4 regions of the Blautia sp. MSK.18.38 genome follow, and region 3 is predicted to be linked to each of the others. Evidence: predicted binding sites of a transcription regulator. Region 3 holds the regulator's gene; each other region holds the start of a gene.
The links. The regulator Rex, encoded in region 3, represses fermentation and respiration genes when NADH is low (regulators of the CRP and FNR family bind a similar motif). The targets are predictions, from matches to a motif close to ATTGTTAANTANTTAACAAT.
Positions count from the first base shown of each region.

Region 1 (6,223 bases), on a different contig from region 3:
TTAAATTTCAGGCAATGCTCTCTGTCGATCACAGGAACATTTGGAATCGCCTGTGCAAACGGAGTATAAATAGCTGACCGGTTGTTCAGCCCTCTGTTGAACTCATTTGGAATCTTTTTGGAAGGACATTTTTCCTGGCAGACTCCACAGCCTGTACATTTGTCCATGTTGACACTTCGCGCTTTTTTGCGGATATCAACAGTAAAATCTCCTACAAAACCTGCAACTTTTTCTACTTCACTGTATGTATAGATATTGATCTTTTCGTGAGCTGCAGCCTCCACCATTTTTGGAGTAAGGATACATGCGGAGCAATCCAGAGTAGGGAAGGTTTTGTCAAGCTGTGACATTCTTCCGCCGATACTTGGTGTTTTTTCCACAATATCAACTTCATAGCCTGCATCGGCAATATCAAGAGCCGTCTGGATTCCGGCGATACCGCCTCCGATGATCAGGGCTCTCTTTGTAACCCGGCTTTCTCCCGGCTGAAGAGGAGCATTTAAATTGACTTTTGCTACTGCTGCTCTTGCAAGGATCACGGCCTTCTCCGTAGCCTCCTGCATATCCTTGTGGATCCAGGAACAGTGCTCACGGATATTTGCGATCTCCACCATATATGGATTCAGGCCGGCCTTTTCCGCTGCTTTACGGAAAGTTGCCTCATGCATACGCGGAGAACAGGAACAGACAACCACTCCTGTGAGATTTTTTTCACGGATGGCTTCCTGGATCCTGGACTGTCCTGCTTCGGAACACATATACTGATAATCTTCTGCATGGACAACTCCTGGCTCTTTTGCAATGATCTCCACAACCTTTTTCACGTCTACCGTAGCGGCAATATTACTTCCGCAATGACAGACAAATACACCGATTCTCTGCACTTTCTCACCTCCTGTATCTTCTGAACGCACTTACAAGCAGCTGCTGAGGAAGCTCCGGATCAAGAAGCTCCGGAATTTCATTTGGTGAAAGATAGTCTCCGCCTTTTTCCCGAACAACCAGCTGTCTTGCCCCGTCAATGATCTTTCCGGGTTTTACGTCTCGCGGACAGCGCTCCACACAGGCAAAACAGGAAAGACATTTCCACAGGGATGCTGAATTTACAAGTGCTTCGATATTTTCATTGATCACGTAGGACACAAACTGATGAGGCTTGATATCCATCTCGTCAAAGGATGGGCAGGTAGCAGAGCATTTGCCACACTTCATACATTTCAGAGGATTGGTCCCGCTGATCTCCTTTATTTTTTCCGCAGCAGAATGGTTATCTCTCATTTTGCCACCTCCTCTTTGACGCCAAGGGCTTCTGCCAGAAGCTCTGTAAAATAGTAAACCGGCATTTTATTTCCGGAATTTTTATTCAGATTGTATTTGCAGAGCGGACAGGCAGTGATCAGCATATCTGCGCCAAAGCCTGCTGCGCTTTCTTCAATCTTTTCACACATATTCTGTGACATTTCTTTTTCTTTCAGGGATATATATCCTCCACAGCATTCATTTCTGTAAGGATAGATCACAGGCTCAGCGCCAAGGGCACGGATAAAATCCTCCATGATCCTTGGATTTTCCGGATCATCAAATGCCATGATCTTTCCAGGTCTCAGAAGCAGACATCCGTAATAGGCTCCGATCTTCTTTCCGGTAAAAGGATTTACTACTTTTTCTTTCAGTTTATCAAAACCGACTCTGTCCCGGAGAACCTCCAGATAATGGAGAACGGTTGTCTCTCCTTCATAGGGAGCTTCCAACTGCATATAATTGTTGGCTCTGGTCCGGATATCTTCCACATTTTTCATATCATCATTGACACGCTTGATCACATGATGACAGGCTGAACAGATCGTCACCAGATCCTGGCCTTTTTCTTTTGCCTGGTTTAACGCACGGACGGAAGAAAGCTTTGTGGCGATCTCGTCTGTGCCAAGCGGATAAACACCACCACAACACTGCCAGTCCTCGATCTCCTCAAGCTCAAACCCAAGGGCTGCGGCACTGGCTCTGGCATACTCATCCAGATCTTTGGCCTTTGTTCTCAGGGTGCAACCCGGATAATAACTGTACTTCATACCTTTCATTATCCTTTCTTAGTCTAAAATCTGACGTTTATAGTAGATATTCTTGTTCATATATTGTCTTTTTTTTAACGATACATGAATAAAAAAATGAAATCTCAACTAACACTTATTTGAGTTTTTTATCAATTTGCACCCAAATAAAAGAGAAAAACACTCTTCCTCCGCAATTAAGAAGTGTATTAGCTCGATTTCCGAAATCATCATATCACGTTATTTCTGTTTCGACAAGGCTTTTTCGATATTTTTTTGTGTTTTTTTTAACGTACTTTTGAAAAGCCTTATCATTTACGATCCTGCTTCCATGATAATTTTCATTTTCGGGCATAAAAAAAGCTCCGGATCTCTCCGAAGCTTTTTTGCTCCTATCAGTAAATAATGATCGGATAACCTGCATCAATGGTGTTATAGATCAGTGCTGCCTGATCCTTAGGCAGATTGATGCAGCCGTGGCTTCCGTTGGTTTTATAACGGTTCCCGCCAAAGGATGACTGCCAGGACGCATCATGAAGTCCCTGTCCGTAGACAAAAGGCATCCAGTAATTAACCTTTACATCGTAACCATATTCATTGCTGGTAAGGTTAAAGGGACTCGCCTTGTAGGCGATCGGCCATGCACCACGATATGTTTCACGCCCCTTCACCGGCTTACCGCTGACAATATCTGTTTCCGTCACAAGGCATCCGTCCTTGTACAGCCACAAATGCTGTGCATCCAGACTGACCTCTATGTAACTGCCTGCCAGATCGTCTGTTCCGTTTCTCTGGTATCCTTTTTTGCTGTAAACAGGCTCTCTTGTTACAGCAGTACCACTTTTCAGGTCTTCCAAAAGCTGCGCATATTCTCCGTCCTGATCGATCCGGTATCCGTACTCATTTCCCTCAATGGTCACATCCGTTCCCGCAGATGTATGAAAGGTGCGGGGAACATAAATGGTATTGTATTTGTTGGCAAGCTCACTGATGTAGGCTTTAATGGCTTCTTCATCTAAAGTCAGCGTCTCCCCCTCAGCCTTCAGCCAGGATGTGATCGTATCGGAATCCAGAACAGCCGTTTCACTTCCGAATGTATAAGTTACTGTACTGCTGCGGTATTTCTTCAGCTGGCTGTTCAGGTCTGTAATCTTATTTTTCATATCCTCTGTTACAGTGACCGTCGGGCTTACATACACATGCTTGTTGATCGGTACTGTGATGGTATCCCCAAGCAGAGCCGTATCAAATGCTGCGTTCAGATTTGTGTCCACGGTAGTCTCCAGCTTATCCGGATCGATCTCCGTCCCCTGTACCTGTTTCACAAGGGTGAATTCTTTTTTCTCCTTATCGTACTGAATGGCTGCATCAACAGAAGCTTTTCTTTCTTCCGTACCGAAATTTGAAAGATCGAGAGCCTGCTTTTCCTGCTCCTCATCTTCCTCGATCTGACATTCCGGTTCTATATTTTCTTCCTTTGGAAAAAGCTTCCGGCTCTCTTCCCGCTGTTTCTGAATTTCTGTAAGCTTACTCAGAAGGGCTTCTTCATTGAGACTGTAGCCCAGCTCTTTCAAAGTTGTACTGTAAACTTCCTGATCATTTTCCTGAAAGGATACCGGACGATCTGCAAATTCCGCAGTGATCTTTTCTTCTGCCTGCTTTGCATCCAGTCCGGAAACATTCACTCCCCATATGGAAATCTTCCGTCCCAGCGTATTATGATCTGCCAAGTATGTATAGACAAATAACCCTGCCACTGCCAGGATCGTTACGCCAATGCAGATCCCAAGTATGATCTTCAGTGTCTTTTTACTGATGGTTGATCTTTTCTCCATACCCTTATCCCTCGAGTCTTATGTAATATATGTTATGTTGTCACACTGGCCGTTATTATAATACAATAAATCCCATTTTCTGTAAAAATGACTTATCCCGGATCCTTCTGATCCGGTAAAAAAGACAGACTGACGCCTCTGCGAAAATCTGTCTTTCTCATACGTTTCTTTATCTGTTTCTGGCAGCAGTATTTCTCTCAGAATCTTCTGCTTCTTATTCCGGCATTACGATCTTGCCTGCAACGGCACAGGCTGCTGCTGTTTTCGGAGATGCCAGATAGATCTGAACCTTGGAAGTTCCCATACGTCCCAGAAAATTACGATTGTTGGTTGCCACAACCTTCTCACCGTCTGTCAGGATTCCGCCGGTTCTTCCGCAGCAAAGTCCGCAGCCCGGATGCGTAATGATAGCCCCTGCTTCCGCAAGAGTATCCAGAATGCCAAGCTCAATAGCTTGGCGGTAAATTTTGCGGCTGGCAGGAGTCACGATCAGCTTTACAAAGTCTGCAACCTTTTTGCCCTTCAGCACCTCTGCTGCCGCCATAAGATCCTCCAGACGTCCGTTGGTACAGGAACCGATGAATACCTGGTCGATGGTCTCACCCTGAAGCTCACTGACATCACGGATCTTGTCCACCTGAGACGGACATGCCATTACCGGCACAAAATCCTCTGCTTTATAAGTTATGGTCTTCATGTAGACAGCATCCTCATCTCCCACAAGACTCTTCTGATAATCATCAAGCTCTACGTTGCAGTAAGCAGCTGTCTTCTCATCCGGTGTGAAAAGTGCACATTTCGCACCGGCCTCAATTGCCATATTCGCCATAGTCATACGGCTTGCCACAGACATATTTTCAATGGTGCTTCCGGAAAATTCCAAAGCACGGTAAGTAGCTCCATCTGCACGAAGGTCACCGATCAGGCGGAGGATAATATCCTTGGACATGACATTCTCCGGAAGTTCTCCGTCGATCACAACCTTTATGGTTTCCGGAACCTTGATCCACATGGTTCCTGTTCCCAGGATGCTGGCCATCTCTGTGTAACCGATGCCGGAAGAAAACGCACCGACACATCCATAAGTCGTGGTATGGCTGTCTGTACCAAATACAATATTACCGGGTTTAACATAACCTGCCTCAGTCATAAGCTGATGACAGATACCGTCACTTCTGTGTACGTTTTTCATGCCATATTTAGCTGCAAAAGCATCTCCCACATGGAAATGTCTGGTATCATCCTGCTGACTTGCCGGTACAAGATGGTCATAGATCAGAACAACCTTGTCCGGATCCCACAGCTTCTGAAAGCCCATCTCCTCAAATTTTTCCGCTACAAACGGAATAAAGATATCATGGATCATCACTCTGTCCACATTGACCGTCACGATATCACCAGGTTTTACTGCCTTGCCTGTATTATGTCTGATAATTTTTTCAATGATCGTCTCGCCCATTATTTCTCTCCTCTCCGTTTTTTAGTCCAGGCCGTTCAGCTTACGCATGGCTTTTACCAGTCCGCCAGCCTGGATGATATCCATCAGATTCTCCGGAAGAGAAGCGATCGGGTACTGTTTTCCATTGTGCTCTACATGCTCATTCATTACTACCGTAACCTGATCTCCCTCTTTTACATTGTCATGAAGATCCGGCTGCTCAATAAGAAGAAGGCCGTTGTTAATGGAGTTGCGGAAAAAGATCCGGGCAAAAGATTTCGCAATGACACACTGCACACCCAGTGCCTTGATGATCTCCGGTGCCTGCTCTCTGGAGGATCCGCATCCGAAGTTCTTTCCTGCTACAATAATGTCGCCCTTTTGGATCTGTCCGGCCAGCTCCGGACGAAGGGGGCTGAATCCGTACTGTTTCATATCGTCAATGGTTTTCAGTGCAAGGTACTCCGTCGGGATAATGATATCCGTATCAATATCATCACCAAGTACCCACACTTTTCCTGTAAATGCTTCCATATGTATATCTCCTGTTTATTCCGTTCCGTATCATCAGGCAAATGTTTTCTGTCTGCTCTGTTATAAGAACCCACGCCGAAACGGATCATCCTCTGATAATTTCTGAATATATTATTTAAATCTTTTCTGAAACTCTTATACTCTGTCAGCAGTTGCGATCTCACCTGCAACGGCAGATGCAGTAACTGTTGCCGCAGATCCCAGGTAAACCTTGGAGCTCGGATGCCCTGCACGTCCCTTGAAATTACGGGTTCCTGTGCTGATCAGAACCTCATTCTCGCCGATAACACCCTGGCAGCTTCCCCAGCATACACTGCAGTTCGGGTTCATAACAATAGCCCCTGCTTCCATGAAGATATCGATAAGCC
Region 1 covers NZ_JANFYP010000010.1:99,562-105,784, reverse strand. The annotation lists gene NE638_RS08305 (CoB--CoM heterodisulfide reductase iron-sulfur subunit A family protein) at 1-884, opposite strand, end outside; gene NE638_RS08300 (4Fe-4S dicluster domain-containing protein) at 889-1,278, opposite strand; gene NE638_RS08295 (CoB--CoM heterodisulfide reductase iron-sulfur subunit B family protein) at 1,275-2,069, opposite strand; gene NE638_RS08290 (L,D-transpeptidase family protein) at 2,444-3,883, opposite strand; gene NE638_RS08285 (3-isopropylmalate dehydratase large subunit) at 4,098-5,342, opposite strand; gene NE638_RS08280 (LeuD/DmdB family oxidoreductase small subunit) at 5,364-5,855, opposite strand; gene NE638_RS08275 (3-isopropylmalate dehydratase large subunit) at 5,991-6,223, opposite strand, start outside.
Region 1: the regulator Rex is predicted to act here: its motif matches at 2,132-2,151, upstream of NE638_RS08295 (CoB--CoM heterodisulfide reductase iron-sulfur subunit B family protein).

Region 2 (6,223 bases), on a different contig from region 3:
TCAGCGATGCATTTACGGATATCAGCGCAAACCTCCTGAGCCTGCTCTGTTGTAGCTGTCTTACCTGTTCCGATAGCCCAGATCGGCTCGTAAGCGATAACTGCTGTCTTAGCCTGATCAGCTGTAACACCCTGGAATCCAACCTTAACCTGCTGACGGATGAAGTCCATTGTCACGCCCTGCTCTCTCTGAGTAAGTGTCTCACCGCAGCACATGATCGGTGTGATACCATGCTCGAAAGCTTTAAGCATTTTTTTGTTAACGTCTTCGTTTGTCTCACCGAAATACTCTCTTCTCTCGGAATGTCCAAGTACTACGTACTTAACGCCAGCATCTACGAGCATAGCCGGAGCGATCTCGCCTGTGTAAGCACCCTTCTCCTCGAAGTACATGTTCTCAGCGCCAACCTGGATGTTTGTTCCTTTAGCTGCCTCAACAACAGGAATAATGTCGATAGCCGGTACGCAGAATACTACATCAACTTCGTCGTTAACAACAAGCGGTTTTAAAGTCTCAACGAGCTTTACAGCCTCGCTTGGTGTCATGTTCATTTTCCAGTTTCCAGCAATAATTTTCTTTCTTGCCATTGTTTTTATCTCCTTTTTGTGTTCGTGGAACACTTTATTTTTTATCAGTCTTTATCGTTAGCTGCTGCTACACCTGGGAGCTCTTTGCCCTCAAGGAACTCAAGAGAAGCACCGCCACCTGTGGAGATGTGTGTCATCTTGTCGCCATATCCAAGGATATTTACAGCTGCTGCAGAATCGCCGCCACCGATGATTGTTGTTGCGTCTGTCTCAGCAAGAGCTTTGGCAACTGCTTCTGTACCATGAGCGAAGTTCGGCATCTCGAAGCATCCCATCGGTCCGTTCCATACAACAGTCTTGGCATCTTTTACAGCGTCTGCAAAAAGCTTCTCAGTCTCCGGTCCGATATCCATTCCTTCCCATCCGTCCGGAATCTCACCACGTTTTACAACCTGGATGTTGCAGTCATTGGAGAAGTTATCACCGATTCTGTTATCTACAGGAAGAAGAAGCTTCACGCCCTTCTCCTCTGCTTTCTTCATCATGTCAAGAGCATACTGAAGGTAATCATCCTCGCAGAGGGATGTTCCGATATGTCCGCCCATAGCCTTGGAGAACGTATAGGACATACCACCACCGATGATCAGTGTATCTACCTTGTCAAGAAGGTTGTTGATTACAGAGATCTTGCTGGAAACCTTAGCACCGCCAAGAATTGCTACGAATGGTCTCTCCGGATTGTTTACAGCGTTTCCAAGGAAATCGATCTCTTTCTGCATCAGATATCCTACAACTGCTGTTTTTACATATTTGGTAACACCTACGTTAGAGCAGTGAGCTCTGTGAGCAGTTCCGAATGCATCATTTACAAATACATCACAGAGGGAAGCAAGATCTTCGCTGAACTTGTCTTCGTTCTTTGTCTCTTCTGCACGATAACGTGTGTTCTCAAGAAGAACTACATCGCCATCTTTCATCTCTGCTACAGCAGCTTTTGCGTTCGGTCCTACTACCTCAGGATCTGCTGCAAATTTTACTTCCTGGCCAAGAAGCTCAGAAAGACGAACTGCTACAGGTGCAAGAGAAAGCTCCGGTTTCGGCTCTCCCTTCGGTTTTCCAAGGTGGGAGCAAAGGATAACCTTTCCGCCGTCTGCGATCAGTTTCTTGATTGTAGGAAGAGCAGCTACAAGACGGTTCTCATCTGTGATCTTTCCATCCTGAAGCGGAACATTGAAGTCGCATCTTACAAGTACTTTCTGTCCTTTTACATTGATATCGTCAACACTTTTTTTGTTCAGCATCTCTATATCTCCTTAACTTTTATTTCTGCAAAAGCAGATGAATAAGGGCGAGCGGTATTGTTGTCCGCTCTGTTAACAGTCATTTCCTCAGACATTTTTTTGTTTGATCTTTTGGAAAAAAAGGGCCCGGTCCTCTTCAGACCGGACCCTTTCTGAGTCTATTCTTCTACACCCGTTCGCAGAAAATTAAGCGTTCAGAAGTTTTCCGAAGTGCTTGATTGTACGAACCATCTGGCTTGTGTAGGAGTTCTCGTTGTCATACCAGGAAACTACCTGAACCTCTGTTGTGCCATTCTCAAGTGGAAGTACCATTGTCTGAGTAGCATCGAAGAGGGAACCAAATCTCATACCAACGATATCGCTGGATACGATCTCATCCTCGTTGTATCCGAAGGACTCGTTAGAAGCTGCTTTCATAGCTGCGTTGATCTGCTCTTTAGTAACGTTTCCTTCAACTACTGCTGTAAGGATTGTTGTAGAACCTGTTGGGGTAGGTACACGCTGTGCAGAACCGATAAGTTTGCCGTTAAGCTCTGGGATAACAAGTCCGATAGCTTTAGCAGCACCTGTGCTGTTCGGAACGATGTTAACTGCAGCTGCACGGGATCTTCTCAGATCGCCTTTTCTCTGCGGTCCGTCAAGTGTCATCTGATCGCCTGTGTAAGCGTGGATTGTGCACATGATACCGGATTTGATCGGTGCAAGATCGTTAAGAGCCTTAGCCATTGGTGCAAGGCAGTTTGTTGTACAGGAAGCTGCGGAGATGATCTTGTCCTCGTTTGTAAGACCCTGATGGTTTACGTTGTAAACGATTGTCTTAAGGTCGTTTCCAGCCGGAGCGGAAATAACTACGTGCTTAGCACCTGCATCGATATGAGCCTGAGCTTTGTCTTTGGATGTGTAGAAACCTGTGCACTCAAGAACTACGTCTACACCGATCTCTCCCCATGGAAGCTCTGCAGCGTTAGCCTTAGCATAGATTTTGATCTCTTTTCCGTCTACTGTGATGGAATCCTCGCCTGCTGTTACTTTATCAGCAAGAGCATATCTTCCCTGTGTAGAATCATATTTTAATAAGTGAGCAAGCATCTTAGGAGATGTAAGATCGTTGATTGCTACGATCTCAAATCCTTCTGCTCCAAACATCTGACGGAATGCAAGACGACCGATACGTCCAAAACCATTAATTGCAACTTTTACTGCCATGATAAATTCCTCCTATGAATTGAATGGTGATTAAATCGTTCCTTTGTTAAAGAAACATCAACCTGTTTCATATTGTACCTAATTCCAAACAAAAATTCAAGAGCTATTTATAAAAAAGAACATTAAAATAAATATTAAGAAAATTTCTGAAAAATGTGCTATAATTCTCTGATAGAAAGTTCTGTCCTGCTGATTCCTAAAACGGATATCTATATTCCCGCTGGGAGTTTGACTTTCCCGGATTCATAACAGGCAGATACGATCATTGTCACAGAATATAAAGGCTTGAATATGGAGGTACAAAATGGACCAGAAAATTTTATGGGACTGCCATATGCACTCCTCTTTTTCCGCAGATTCCGATACACCGATGGAAGAAATGATCCAGACTGCCGCAGACCAGGGTCTCACGGGAATCTGTTTTACTGAACATTTTGATCCGGATTATCCCGATACTCCGGAAAATCTTGATTTTTCCCTGAACATCCCTGCATACCGCCAGAAACTTGAGAGTCTTGCGGATGCTTTTAAAGACCAGATCCAGGTTAACTTCGGGATCGAGCTTGGACTTCAGCCTCAGCTTGCAGAATCTTTTTCCGATCTTCTGAAAGAAGTTCCCTTTGATTTCGTTATTGGTTCCTCCCATGTGGTGCACGGATACGATCCTTATTATCCTTCTTATTTTGAGGGCCGTAAGGAATCCGCATGCTACATGGAATATTTTGAATCCATCCTGGAAAATATCGCTGCTTTTGACGAGATGGATGTGTACGGACATATCGACTATGTAGTACGTTATGGTCCAAATCAGAACCGTCAGTATTCTTATGGAAGATATAAGGAGATCCTGGACGAGATCCTGCGGACATTGATCCGCAAAAATGTGGGAATCGAGCTGAACACAGGCGGTTATCACTACGGGCTTGGTGAACCGAATCCATGTGTCAATATTATCCGACGTTACCGTGAGCTTGGCGGTGAGATCATCACCATCGGTGCAGATGCCCATACTCCGGATAAGATTGGCTACGCTTTTGACAAGGCGGCTGATGTTCTCCGTGAATGTGGTTTTTCCTATTATGCTGTATTTAAAAACCGCCGTCCTGTTTTTCATAAGCTGTAGCTCTGTTTCTCTCTCCGGTGAGAGAGTTTACATTTTATACCGAAAATATCATTTTATCTAAGGAGGAACTCTATATGTCAACAAAAAGACTCCAGAAAAAGAAAGCTGCCATGCAGGCAAAAAAAGAAAAGCAGCTGAAAAAAAATACCAGTGCTGCCAAATCTGTTGAAAATGCTAAAGCCGAAGTGAAAAAACTTGAAACCGTAAAGAAGGAAACGCTTAAAGTCGAAACTTCCAAAACTGAACCGATCAAAGTCGAGACTTCCAAGACCGAACCGATCAAAGTCGAGACTTCCAAGACCGAGCCGATCAAGGTCGAGACTTCCAAGACTGAGCCGATCAAGGTCGAGACTTCCAAGACCGAACCGATCAAGGTCGAGACTTCCAAGACTGAGCCGATCAAGGTTGAGACTTCCAAGACCGAACCGATCAAGGTCGAGACTTCCAAGACCGAGCCGATCAAGGTCGAGACTTCCAAGACCGAACCGATCAAGGTTGAGACCTCCAAGACTGAACCGGCGAAAGTTACTACTTCCAAGACCGAGCCTCTGAAAGTCGAAACTTCCAAGGAGGACACAGCTTACGATGCCCTCTACGAGAAACGTCTGAAATACTACTACAATGATCTGAAATGGCTCTACTGCGAACTGTTCCGCGATCACCCGGAAGTTACCGGCACATTCTCAAGCCTCACAAAAAAGATGAAAGAAATCTACCGTGAGCGTTCTCTTTCCATGAAGGAAGCCGACCAGAACTGCGCTGCAGATCCTGACTGGTTCCGTAAGACTACTTTCACCGGAATGGCTGTAAATCCTGCTGACTTCGCAGATACTCTTTCCGGGCTGTCCGATAAGCTGGACTATATCAGTGAATGCAAAGCAGACACTCTGTACCTGACAGATCTTTTCCAGGCAACCTCCAACTGCTCTCTTCGCATTATCCCGGAGATCGGAACTTCCGAAGATCTGTACACACTTGCAGCTAACTGTAGGAAAGCAGGTATCCGCCTGGCTCTTGAGATCCCGTTAAGTCTTTCTGTGGATGACCCACAGTCCGGTGCGCCATGTGTGCTCCAGACTCCGGCTTATTTCAATGCAATGCTTCTTCAGATCCTGGAGCTTGCAAATGAAGGTGCTTCTGTATTCAGCCTTGGTGTCCTTCCGATGATGCCGGAAGAAAATCTCTGGAAGCTTCACTCTCTGCTGCGTATGACCCGAATGGTGTGTGAGATCGTATGCCCCGGAATTCTTCTCCTTGGCGAAACAGACCGCCCACCTGCAGAGGCTGCTGCATTTGGCGGAACTTCCGATATGCCGGAACTTCACATTGTAAACAGCACCCAGCTGATGTCCGATCTCTGGCATACCGTTGCCACAAAGGACACTGCCCTTCTCCGCCGGGGAATCGACAGAGCTGCAGACCTTCCGCAGGCACCGGTATTCCAGAATTACCTCCGTAACCGCAACACGGTACGCTGGAATCTGGACTATGATTTCCTGAAAGGAAGCTTTATCACAGAAGGGCCTCACAGAGATTATCTGAATGAATTCCTGGCAGGTATTTTCCCTGATTCCTTTGCCCGGGGTGAAATTTATGTAAATCCGGAAACCGAGAAATCTGAGCTCTGCGGAACAACCGCATCTCTTGCAGGAATCGAGCGTTTTGATTATGAAGGAAATATGGAGGGTGTCAGCCGGGGAATCCGCTATGACGTAGCACTTCATGCATTGCTTCTTTCCCTCCCCGGAATTCCGGTACTTCGAAGCGGTGACGAGGTCGGACAGCTGAATGACTACACCTATAAAACAGACATTTCCAAAGCAGCTGATCCCCGCTGGCTCCACAACGGACGTTTCAACTGGGCACTTGCCCGGAACAGAGCCGATGCCGAAACGATCCAGGGACGCATTTTCAACAGTCTTGAGCAGCTGGAATCCATCCGTGCCAGCCATCCGGTATTTGCACCTGAAGTTTCTGCACATACACTGGAAACCTGGGAAAAAGCTCTCCTTGCCCTGGTAAGAGAAACTTCTGAAGAAAAGCTGATCTGCATCTACAACTTCAGC
Region 2 covers NZ_JANFYP010000002.1:125,498-131,720, forward strand. The annotation lists gene tpiA (triose-phosphate isomerase) at 1-587, opposite strand, end outside; gene NE638_RS02020 (phosphoglycerate kinase) at 632-1,828, opposite strand; gene gap (type I glyceraldehyde-3-phosphate dehydrogenase) at 2,015-3,034, opposite strand; gene NE638_RS02030 (histidinol-phosphatase HisJ family protein) at 3,339-4,157, shown strand; gene NE638_RS02035 (alpha-amylase family glycosyl hydrolase) at 4,232-6,223, shown strand, end outside.
Region 2: the regulator Rex is predicted to act here: its motif matches at 3,077-3,096, upstream of gap (type I glyceraldehyde-3-phosphate dehydrogenase).

Region 3 (6,223 bases):
TACCATGAAGCTGACACGGATGGAGGGCAGCAGCAGCCTGGAAAAGGAACCGATATAGACAACGTTTTCACCACCTGCAAGACCGAAAAGTGAAGGTGTCGGCTTCTGGAAATAAACAAATTCGTTTTCGAAATCATCCTCAATGATCAGATGGTCATTGATCTCCGCATGACGGATCAGCTCCAGGCGTCGTTTTACCGGCATGATCTCGCCCCATTTCGTCATGTGAGCAGGAGAAACATAGATCACATCGCAGCTTTTGTCCCGGTAATGGACATCAAAGCCGTAATCCTGAAAGATGGTGCTGCATGTGGTGAAGGACGGTGTGGGGAACGAAACGGTTTTCCGTTCATGGATTAGAGGACAGAGGATCTGGAGAAGGGGCTGGAGACCGGCTCCTACTACAATGTCATCCGGGGAGCAGATCACATTTCTGCGTTCCCGGATATAGTCTGCGAGAACCTCCCGGAAATCGCTTTCGCCCTGGGGTTCGCCATAAGAAAGCATACGTTCGCCCTGGCGGAGGGCGCTTTTGATGTAACGCTGCCACAGATCAAAACGGAAGCTTTCCCGGTCAACACCGGAAGAGGCAAAATCATAAAGGCAGGGCGTGATATCCTTATCCTGTTTTTCGGGGGGAAGCAGATGCTGCTTGGAAGCAATGCTGGTGACATAATAGCCGCTTTGTGCCCTGGCGATGATATAGCCGTCTGCTGCCAGCAGAAGATAGGCATTTTCGATGGTGGTACGGCTCAGCTTCAGCTCCTGGGCGCATTTGCGGAGGGAGGGCATTTTGCTTCCGGGAAGGAGACGGCCTTCCAGGATCAGCTTCCGGTAATAGTGATAAACCTCCAGATAAAGGTGTTCTTTTTTGTGTTCTGCAGATATATTTAACATAAGTATGATGATTTCCTTCCAAAAATGATTGCGTAAACCTGACAGTTCATTCTATAATATTACAGAAAAAAACTCAAGACTGGAGAATTACCATGAAAAAAATAGCAGTGATCAATGATCTTTCCGGGCTGGGGAAATGTTCACTGACAGCAGCGATCCCGGTGATCTCGGTGATGGGAGTCCAGGCGTGTCCACTTCCCACCGCTGTTTTAAGCAACCAGACCGGTTATGAAAGTTATTTCTGTGAGGATTTCACAGAGCATATGGAACCATATATGGAGCAGTGGAAAAAAAGAGGATTTTTCCCGGATGGGATCTATACAGGATTTCTTTCTGACGATAAGCAGGCAGACAGGATCCTGAAATTTATGGATGCGTTTGCAGGGAAGGATACTCTGATCCTTACAGATCCGGTGATGGGGGATGACGGCGCGGTTTATCCGATCTATACAGAAGAGCTTCGCAGCCGGTTCTGCGAACTGACACGTCGTTCCTATGTGATCACACCGAACCTTACGGAAGCCCTCCTTCTTCTCTACGGAAAAGAAAAAATGGAGGAGATCTGGAAGGAACTGCAAAAGGCATCAGAGGCCCGGCGGATGGAAGAGATCCGGGAGATCGGGTGCGGACTTGCCCGGAAATTTTCACTTCCTGCCGTTGTGATCACCGGAGTGGATCACAGGGAGGAGGGGCAGCCTCTGAAAATGGGAAATCTTGTCCTGGAAAACGGAAACAGCTCCTGGGTATTTGCAGAGAAATCTGGCGGAAGCTATTCCGGGACAGGAGATCTTTTTGCATCCGTGCTCAGTGCAGGGCTGGTAAAAAGATATTCCATGAAAACCTGTGCAGAGCTGGCCGTGGACTTTATCTCGGCATCGATCCGGGATGCGGTGGAGGAAGGAACAGACCGTAACGATGGTGTATGCTTTGAACAGCATCTCGGCATGCTGCTTCCATAAAAACATGAGGGGATAAAAAAGAGCTGACCGTCAGGCCAGCTCTTCCCATTTTTCATAAAGCTCTTCCAGTTCTTCAGCGATGGCTGCTTTTTCGCGGCTCAGCTTTGTACATTCCGCTACATTGGTGCAGACATCCGGAAGGACCATGGTTTCGTCGATCTCGCTGTCTCTTGTTTCCAGCTCTTCGATACGGGCTTCGACTTTTTTCAGCTCGGCTTCCCGTTTTCGTTTCTTTGCCTGTTCTTCCTTCATCTGCTGCCAGGAAAGCTTGTTCTCGGAAACCGATTTTTCTTCGGCAGGTGCCTCCGGAGAAGTGCTTCCCGGTGCATAGGTACTGGTCAGCTCCTCCTTCTTTTCCAGATAGTAATCATAATCACCGATGTAATTTACCACTGCCTGGTTTGTCAGTTCCATGATCCTGGTCGCAGTCTGATTGATAAAGTAACGGTCATGGGATACATAAAGGACTGTACCGGTGTAGCTGACCAGTGCTTCCTCCAGGATCTCCTTGGAGGCAATATCCAGATGATTGGTAGGCTCGTCAAGGATCAGGAAGTTGGCTTCGGAAAGCATCAGTTTTGCAAGGGAAACACGGCCTCTTTCTCCACCGGAAAGTGCGGAGATCTCCTTGAAAACATCATCTCCGGTAAAGAGAAATGCGGCAAGCATATTTCGGATCTCGGTCTCTGTGAGAGTCGGATAAGTATCGGAGATCTCCTGGAAAATCGTCTTGTCCATATGCAGAACATGATGTTCCTGATCGTAATAACCGATCTGCACCTTGGAACCAAGGGAAAATTTGCCGGCATCTGCCTCAATAAGACCGTTGATGATCTTCAGCATGGTGGTCTTTCCGGTTCCGTTGTTTCCGATCAGTGCCACACGCTCGCCGCGTTTGATATCAAAGGAGATATCGGAGAACAGGGTCTGTCCCGGAAAAGCCTTGGAAAGCGCTTCCACGTGGAGCACATCGTTTCCGCTTAACACCCGTGGTTCCAGCGAGATACGCATCCGGTCCTGGAGCTCAAGAGGCTTTTCGATCCTCTGTACACGGTCCAGCATTTTTTCACGGCTTTCCGCACGCTTGATGGATTTTTCACGGTTAAAGGATTTCAGCTTGGCGATAACGGCTTCCTGATGCTTGATATCCCGCTGCTGATTTAAGTATGCCTTGTACTGTGCGTCACGAAGTTGAGCCTTCTTGAGAGCATAGGCAGAGTAGTTGCCGCTGTATACGCGGGTCTGTCCGGCTTCGATCTCAATGACCTTGGTGACTACCTTATCCAGAAAATAACGGTCATGGGAGACGATAAAAACAGCTCCCGGATAATTCAGAAGATAAGTTTCCAGCCAGGAGATGCTTTCCATATCCAGGTGATTGGTTGGCTCATCCAGAAGCAGGATATCCGGCTTGGAAAGAAGCATCTTGCCCAGCGCCACGCGGGTTTTCTGACCGCCGGAAAGAGTTTCGATCTGCTTGTCATAATCTTCCTCCGTGAAGCCGAGACCCTTTAAGACACCGGTCAGCTCACTTTTGTAAGCGTATCCGTTCTCCAGCTCAAACTGATGGGTCAGGCGGGTATAGGTTTCCATCAGACGGTTCAGCTCATCACCGGTCACCGTGTTCATTTCCTGTTCCATATTGCGGATACGGCGTTCCATATCGATGATGTGCTGCTTGGTGGTAAGAAGCTCCTCGTAGATGGTATGATGTCCGTGGATATCCTGGTACTGGGCAAGATAGCCGATATTTTTATCCCGGGCAAGCACCACGGTACCGGAATCAGCAGAAAGCTCCTGCATGATGATACGCAGCAGTGTGGTCTTTCCTGCACCATTGCATCCGATCAGAGCAGCCTTTTCACGGTCTTCAATGTGAAAGGATGCATCATTTAAAATTACTTTTTCGCCAAAGGCCTTGCATATATTCTGACATGATAAAATCATAAAAACTGTCCTCCTGTATAAAGAATCACCCCTGTTTATGTCTGAACAGGGAAAAATCCTCCACCTATTATAACGGAAACTGCCGGGATTTCAAAGAAAAAATCAATTATTAGAAAAATTATAAAGAAATTTGTACAGAATAGACAACTTTAATTGACAGGAAAATGTCAATTCGTTATAATTAACCTAGTGTAAGGTAAGGAGGAAAACTATCGTGGAGACAAAACAAATCTCGAAAGCGGTGATTAAGCGTCTGCCACGCTATTACCGCTACTTAGGAGAGCTGATGGAAGATAATGTAGAACGTATTTCTTCCAATGAATTAAGTAAAAAGATGCATACCACAGCTTCTCAGATCCGTCAGGATCTTAATAATTTTGGCGGTTTTGGGCAGCAGGGGTATGGCTATAATGTACACTATCTTTATACAGAGATCGGTAAGATCCTGGGACTGGATACCGTTCATCCGATGATCATCCTGGGTGCCGGTAATCTGGGACAGGCACTTGCCAATTATGTGGATTTTGAGAAGCGCGGGTTCAGGCTGGTTGGTATCTTTGACGTAAATCCTGTGCTTGAGGGCATCGCAGTCCGTGGACTTGAGATCCAGATGCTCAGTGAGCTTCCGTTTTTCCTGAGAGAGAATAACGTGGAGATCGCGATCCTGACACTTCCCAAGAATAAAGCCAAGGAAATGGCAGATATCCTGGTGGAGAACGGGATCAAGGCAATCTGGAATTTTGCACATCTCGATCTTGAGACACCGGATGATGTGATCGTAGAGAACGTTCATCTTTCCGAGAGTCTGATGACACTGTCTTATAATCTCAGCAAATACAGGCAGGAACATGTGGATAAGTAAGAATTGTTAAGCTGCCGGAAACGGCAGCTTTCTCTATGACAGAGGGGAGGCAGAAGACAGAATGAAGAAGCTTGTTACCTGCAAAGAAATGAAGGATCTGGACTCCACAACGATCCGTGAGATCGGAGTTCCCTCCGAGGTTCTGATGGAGCGGGCGGCACTGAAGGTGGTAGAGGAAACAGAAAAGTATCTCCAGAAGGACGAAAGGATCCTGGTAGTCTGCGGAAGCGGAAATAATGGCGGTGACGGTATCGCTGTTGCCAGATTGTTCCATCTGAAGGGAATCCGGGTAGAGTTTTATATGGTCGGAAACAAAGATAAAATGACCAGAGAGACAGCTCTTCAGTATAAGATCGCTTCCGGTTATCGTGTCCCGGAGGTGAATAACCCGCAGTGGAGTGAATATACTACTATAGTAGATGCCGTGTTTGGGGTAGGCCTGACGCGTCCGATCGAGGGGCATTATGCTGATATCATCCATGAGATGAACAGTGCGAGGGCCAAAAAGATTGCAGTTGACATCCCGTCAGGAGTGAACGGAGATACTGGCCTGGAAATGGGAATTGCCTTCAGCGCCGATCTGACTGTCACATTTGCCTACCGGAAAAGAGGTCTTTGCTTTTATCCGGGAAGACTGTATGCAGGAAGGATCGTTACCGCCGATATCGGGATCTATGAGCAGGAAGCTGTGACTGCATCTGCCGCCTGTCTGGAAAATAAAGATCTGAAGCTGTTTCCGGAACGTGATCCCGGCGGAAACAAGGGTACCTTCGGAAAAGTGCTCTTTGTGACCGGAAGTGAGGGAATGTGTGGAGCCGCTTATTTAAGCGCCAGTGCAGCACTTCGTGCCGGTGCGGGAATGGTAAAGATCCAGACTGTGGAAGCCAACAGGATCCCACTGCAGATACTCCTTCCGGAGGCTATGGTCTGCAGCCGCTTTGATCAGGAATCCAATGAACAGCTTCTATCCTGGTGTGATGTGATCGTGATCGGACCGGGACTTGGAACATCAGTGGCCAGCCGTGAGAGAGAACAGTGGTTTCTCACGGCGGCTGCCCGGGAGAAAAAGCCGCTGATCCTGGATGCGGACGGCCTGAACCTTCTGGCTGCACATCCACAGTGGTACCAGTATCTGGGAGAGCATGTAGTCCTGACACCGCATATCGGAGAAATGAGCCGGCTCAGTGGCAGAACGATCCAGGAGATCCAGCATGAGATCGCAGATACTGCACTGAAATGTGCTGCGGAAACAGGCTCTGTGTGCGTATTGAAGGATGCATGTACGGTGATCGCAGATGAAAAAGGCCAGATGTATCTGAATCTTTCCGGTAATTCCGGAATGGCAACTGCAGGAAGCGGAGATGTGCTTTCCGGGATCCTGGCAGCAGTGTTATGTATGTATCTGAAAACGGAGGAACAGCCTCCCATGGTTTTAAAGGCCGCGTTAGGTGTTTATCTTCACGGACTTTGCGGTGATCTTGCAGCCGCTGAAAAAGGAATGCGCAGTATGCTGGCAGGAGATATCATAGAATATCTGCCCAAGGCATTAGCTATAGGT
Region 3 covers NZ_JANFYP010000009.1:51,131-57,353, forward strand. The annotation lists gene pdxR (MocR-like pyridoxine biosynthesis transcription factor PdxR) at 1-897, opposite strand, end outside; gene NE638_RS07420 (pyridoxamine kinase) at 990-1,856, shown strand; gene abc-f (ribosomal protection-like ABC-F family protein) at 1,887-3,803, opposite strand; gene NE638_RS07430 (redox-sensing transcriptional repressor Rex) at 4,018-4,665, shown strand; gene NE638_RS07435 (NAD(P)H-hydrate dehydratase) at 4,727-6,223, shown strand, end outside.

Region 4 (6,223 bases), on a different contig from region 3:
TATCGAAAATGGTGTAAGGTATCACCACATTATGGACCCGTCTACCGGCTATCCGGCAGAAAGCGGAGTGACCGGGGTAACGGTAGTCTGTGACTCAGGTCTGGAGGCAGATGCGCTTTCCACAGCATGTTTTGTGCTGGGGGTGGAAAAAGGGACACAGCTGTTGAAAGCTTACGGTGCAGACGGACTTTTTGTGGATGAAGACCATCATGTGTATCTCACTAAGGGGATGAAGGAGCGGTTCAGCCTGCTTGCGGATTCCTATAGTGTGGAGGATATTGCAGAGTGAAGCTGATCTCCCGGCGATCCGGTTTATGATTGTTTGGCAGAGGGGAATGCTCATATCCGCAGTACTTGCGATAGTAAACCTGGAAAGGGTTCTATAAATATATCATATTTTTAGGAGGAATAAGCAATGCAGAAGTGGAATCTATTGAAAAAAACAGCTCCATGCATTTTAAGTCTTGCAGTGGCAGCAACAACCTTTCCGACCGCTGTAATGGCATCTGATCTTGATGCAGCCGTGGTTTCCGAGGCAGAGGCAGGAGATACGGAGGATTTTAGCACAGAGGAAACGGCAGAGGATACTGAAGCTGTAGCAGAAGAAGCTATAGAGGATGCTGCAGACATAACAGAAGAAGCAGCAGAGGATGCAGCAGTGCCAGAAGCTGCTGCAGACGAGACAGAGGATATCCAGCAGGAAGATACAGCAGAGGAAGCAGACCCGTTCTCTACAGGGGAAGAGGATTTCACAGAAGGCGATGAAGTGGCGGAAGCATTTTCCGATTCTGACCAGCTGACAGGCGAGTATCAGTACGTATATGCAGGACTTACCTGGGGTGAGTACTGGGCAGCAGAAGGCGTATATGCAGCTGGAGATACAAGCTCTTCAGAAGAGAAGGATTCACATAGTGAGTTTGATACAGGAGCTTTTGATACAGTAACAAGAGCGACTGCAAATCATGGACTCCACAGAGGAAGCTATCAGACAGAAGCTACGATCATTGCTGAAGACGGAACCAGATTCGACGTATCCTACTGGGAGGATAAAGGAAGCACACTTTATCTTACAGACGGTTCCAAGGTAAAATGGAACAGAGGCAGTATAACAACAGAAGATGGAAAAACCTATACGATGGATCATTATGAGATATATGGTCTGAAATATGTCCCGGTAGCAGTTAAGACCGCAGATTTTGCAGATTTCTGCAAAAAGTATAATGTTGTACAGGATGGAGCTGTGCTCTCTGGAGGATACAGTGAAAACAATCTCCAGTATTACAAAGGCCTTGTGGCAGACGTAAATGCACAGACAAATGGTCTGAAATATGTGGAGAAAAATGGTGACGGCTTTACATTTACAGCAAGAAAATCAGACGGAACAGCTTCCGGTATCAAGGATCAGGCGTTAAAAACAGCAACAGAGATCAAGCCGAGTGTAAAAGCAGCAAGCGGAAGCTACGGTGAATTCCTCCGTGTGGATCTCAATGGAAATTATGGCGATCTTGGTGCAAATATGCAGGCTGTACGCTGGGATTATTATGGAGATGATTCTACATATACAAAATGCCTCGCTTCTTATGGAACCAAGTTTGCCGCAGATAACTGGATGCATAAAGCAATGGGAATCCAGCTTGGACTTACAAAATCTGCACGTTGCAAGCTTCCGGGAGGAACAGACGGAACAGGATACTGGAAACTGACAGTGTATGCTCTTGGATATAATGACTATACTTACAGCTTCCAGGCAACTGCAGAGAATATCGTAAATCCTACAATGGAGCCGACTGATTTTACAAGCCTTAAAACGGAAGTGGAAGCTGCAAAAGCTCTGGCAGAGAAGGATTACACAATTGCAACCTGGAAGTCCTTTGCCGGTGAGCTTCAGGAAGCAGAAGACATTCTTGCAAAAACAGACGCAAGTCAGGCTGAGGTAAATGAAGCGCTTGAACATCTTCAGGGAGCAGAGAAAGAGCTTCAGAAAGTAACAGTTACACTTGATAAGACAGCAGCAGCTGTATATACAGGAAAAACAACGACTCTTAAGGCAACAACAAATGACAGCGATGCAACAGTGACATTTGAGTCCGGCAATACAAAGGTTGCAACGGTAAGCAGTAAGGGTGTTGTTAAAGGTGTAAAAGCCGGAACAACAGTTATCACAGCAAAGGTCGGAAATGCCACAGCAACCTGCAAGGTAACAGTAAAAGCTTCTAAAATTAAATTCGCAAAGGCTTCCGTAACGATCTACAAAGGAAAAACAGCAACTGTAAAAGCAACTGCAACACCATCTGCAACTGTAAAATACACAAGCAGCAACACAAAGGTTGCAACTGTAAACAGCAAAACAGGTGTTGTAAAAGGAATCAAAGCAGGAACCGTTACGATTACAGCAAAGGCAGGAGCCCTGAAGACAACCTGCAAGGTAGTTGTCAAGAATCCTGCATTCAGTCTTGTAAAATCTTCTGCAACGATCAAAAAAGGTAAAACAACAACCATCAGATCCAAAGCAGCACCTGCAGGCAAGGTTACATATACAAGCAGCAATAAAAAAGTTGCAGCTGTAAACAGCAAGGGTGTTGTAAAGGGAATCAAAAAAGGTAAAGCAACGATCACAGTGAAATGCAACGGAATTACAAAGAAATTTGTGGTAACAGTTAAATAATTTTGCTGTTGAACCGAATGTGATCACAGATATCCAGAAGCCTCTGCCGCAGACATAGAGCAATGTCTGCGGCAGAGGTCTGCTGATTTCTGAAGAGCAATGTCTGACAGAGGCCGCAAGAAAAGAGGAGAGAGTAAGGAAGCATGGAAAAAGATCTGAAAGATAAAAAGCAGGAGGAAAAAAATACTCCGAAGATACCCTGGACCAAGCTGGTCCCTGCAGCTGCTGTGATTGCGGCGCTTGTGTTTTCAGGCATAAAGGCGAAGGGCTCTGATGGAGAGACAGAAGCAGTCGGGCAGGCAGAGACGACCGTAATGTCCGCTTCAGAGCTGGAAAAATATCTCGGGTATGAAAAAGAAAATACTGTTTCTGACAGCACAACTGCCACAGCTGAGAAAAACAGTACAACAAAAAAGAAAAGCTCATCGAAAAAAAGTGCAAAAAAAACAGCAGCGAAAAAAAGCTCAGGTACAAGAACGGTTTCCGAATCTGCAAAAAGCAATGCCAGCGCCGCAGGACAGGGAACCACGCAGACACCGGTAGCAAGCGTTCCGGCAGATGGATATAAGGACGGTACGTATGAAGGAAGCGGAACCGGATTTGGCGGGACGATTCGCGTGAGAGTAACAATCAGCGGTGGAAAGATTGCGGCCATAGATATTCTGGAGGCATCTGGAGAAACTGCGTCGTATTTTGCGTCAGCTCAGGGTGTGATCAGCAGGATGATCGCCGGAAATACACCGAATGTAGATGCAGTAAGTGGAGCAACCTATTCCTCCAACGGAATCATCCAGGCAGTTCAGAATGCCCTCTCCCAGGCAGCGGCAGATGGAAACAGCCAGCAGGTCACCCCTACACCTGCAGCAACTGCTTTACCAACTCCGACATCAGCTCCGTCACCTACAAAAAAACCATCTCCTACAAAGAAACCGGAAGATCCGGACAGTCCCCAAAAATATCTGGACGGTAAATATACAGCTTCGGCAAAGGGCTTCAATGGAGACGTGAAGGTAACTGTGACCATCAAGGATGGAGTGATCGAAGCCCTGAAACAGGAAAATACGGACACGGAGCAGTTTTTTGAAAAAGCATGGAGCGTGCTGGAGGAACAGATCATTGGTACGGATTCTGTAGATGATATTGATGCAGTCAGCGGAGCAACCTATTCCTCCAACGGAATTCTCAACGCTGTAAAAAAAGCTCTTAAAGAAGCGATCAATCCGGAGTATGGAAAGAAACCGACACCAACTCCGACAAAGAAACCGACACCAAAGCCAACAGCCACACCGAAACCTACGGCAACGCCGAAACCAACAGCCACACCGAAGCCAACAGAGACGCCGGCAGCAACCCCGACGCCGGAGCCGGACGACCCGGATGTGACGCCGGTTCCTGAAAAACCCAATGTAACTCCAACACCAGGGACAGATGAGCCGGATGCAACACCGGAGCCAACGGAAGCACCGGAACCGGTGGGAATGTACAGAGATGGAACGTATACAGGCTCGGCTTTTGGATATGGAGGAAAAACATATCTGATAATTACGATCTCAGGAGGCCAGATCGTATCCATTGAGCAGACAAATCAGGATACACCGGAATTTTTTGATCCTGCATGGAGCACGATCTATTCTCAGATCATGGCAAACCAGTCGGCGGATGGAATCGATACTGTCAGCGGAGCCACATATTCTTCCGAAGGGATCCTGGACGCTGCACAAAAAGCCCTTGCCCAGGCAAAGAATTAACCGGGTGAACGTTGGAGCAGCTATAAACATCTGAATCTAAGCCAATAATAAGAGGTGAAAGAAACCTCTGGACTTCTTGATTTTTTTTGAAGTTCAGAGGTTTTTTGCTAGGTTTCTGAAATTGCTTCTATAAATCGATAAAAAAATAACAGGAATGTATACAGAATAATAGGGAAAATATCAGAAAATATAATCGGTTTAAATAATTTGAAATACAAATTAGCGGGAATTAACCTGAGAAATACAATAAAATTTTTATTGCACAGGGCAATGTTTTATGTTATGTTTGAATGTGTGTAATTAAAGTTGTTATTAAAATGACAAACAACGCTGAAAGGAGAACAAATATGAGCAGTAAAATTACGATCATCGGAGCAGGAAGTGTAGGAGCAACTATCGCTTATACCTTATCACAGAGGAGTATTGCATCAGAGATTGTTCTGATCGATATTAACAAAGATAAGGCTGAAGGTGAGGTTATGGATATTGAGCAGGGAACCAGTTTCCGTGAGCCGATCTCCATCGTGGCAGGAGATTACCCGGATGCTGTAGATTCTGACATTGTGATCATCACTTCCGGTATTGCCAGAAAACCGGGACAGACTCGCATCGAGCTGACACAGACCAACGTCAACATTATGAAGAGTATTACTCCGGAGATCGTAAAGGTGGCTCCCAAAGCGCTTTATATTATCGTAAGTAATCCATGTGATATTATGACTTATGCATTTGCAAAGCTTTCCGGACTGCCGGAAAATCAGATCCTTGGTTCCGGAACCGCCCTGGATACGGCCCGTCTCCGCTGCAGACTTTCTCAGCACTACGGTGTATCTGAGAAAAACATCCACGCCTATGTATTCGGAGAGCATGGAGATACTTCCTTTGTACCGTGGTCCAGAGCCTTTGTTGCAGGTGCGACCCTTGATGAGTTTGACAAGATCGTTCATGAGGATCAGAAAGATCTGCAACCACTTGACAGAGAAGAGGTTCTGGAGTATGTTCATACTTCAGGATCAACTGTGATCGCCAAGAAGGGTGCTACATTTTATGCGGTAGCCGTATCTGTTTGCAGACTTTGCTCGCTTCTTCTTGCAGCATCTGATACAATAGTCAGTGTATCAACCATGCTTCACGGAGAGTACGGTGTTGAAGATGTATGTCTTAGTACCATGGCTTCTATCGGACCGGAAGGTGTAAAACGTATCGTTCGTGTTCCGCTGACCGAGGAGGAGACAGAGAAGCTTCATGCAAGCGCCAATGCTCTGAAGGACGTGATCGCACAGATTGATCTTTGATAAATGTCAGAAGCTGTGTAAAGAGGAAAAAGCAGCCTCAGGCAAATTTGAAACAACGGGAGAAAGATAAAAATGGATATTATTCAGGTAATTACCAGAGAATTGAACGTTGAGAAATGGCAGGTCGAGGCAGCGGTTAAGCTGATCGATGAAGGCTGCACCATTCCTTTTATTTCCAGATACCGTAAGGAAGCAACCGGTACACTGAACGACGAACAGCTTCGTAATCTTAATGAGAGACTTACTTATTTAAGAAATCTTGAGGATAAAAAGGCTCAGGTTCTGGGCAGCATCGAGGAGCAGGGCAAGCTGACTCCGGAGCTGAAGAAACAGATCGAGGCAGCGCAGACACTCGTTGTGGTAGAGGATCTTTACCGTCCGTACCGCCCGAAGCGCCGTACACGTGCCATCATCGCCAGGGAAAAAGGTCTGGGACCGCTGGCCGACATCATCCTTCTCCAGATGACGAAGAAACCTCTTGAAGAAGAGGCAAAAACATTTCTTTCTGAGGAAAA
Region 4 covers NZ_JANFYP010000005.1:37,274-43,496, reverse strand. The annotation lists gene NE638_RS04730 (FAD:protein FMN transferase) at 1-289, shown strand, start outside; gene NE638_RS04725 (penicillin-binding Tp47 domain C-containing protein) at 416-2,665, shown strand; gene NE638_RS04720 (FMN-binding protein) at 2,809-4,413, shown strand; gene NE638_RS04715 (L-lactate dehydrogenase) at 4,761-5,708, shown strand; gene NE638_RS04710 (Tex family protein) at 5,781-6,223, shown strand, end outside.
Region 4: the regulator Rex is predicted to act here: its motif matches at 4,719-4,738, upstream of NE638_RS04715 (L-lactate dehydrogenase).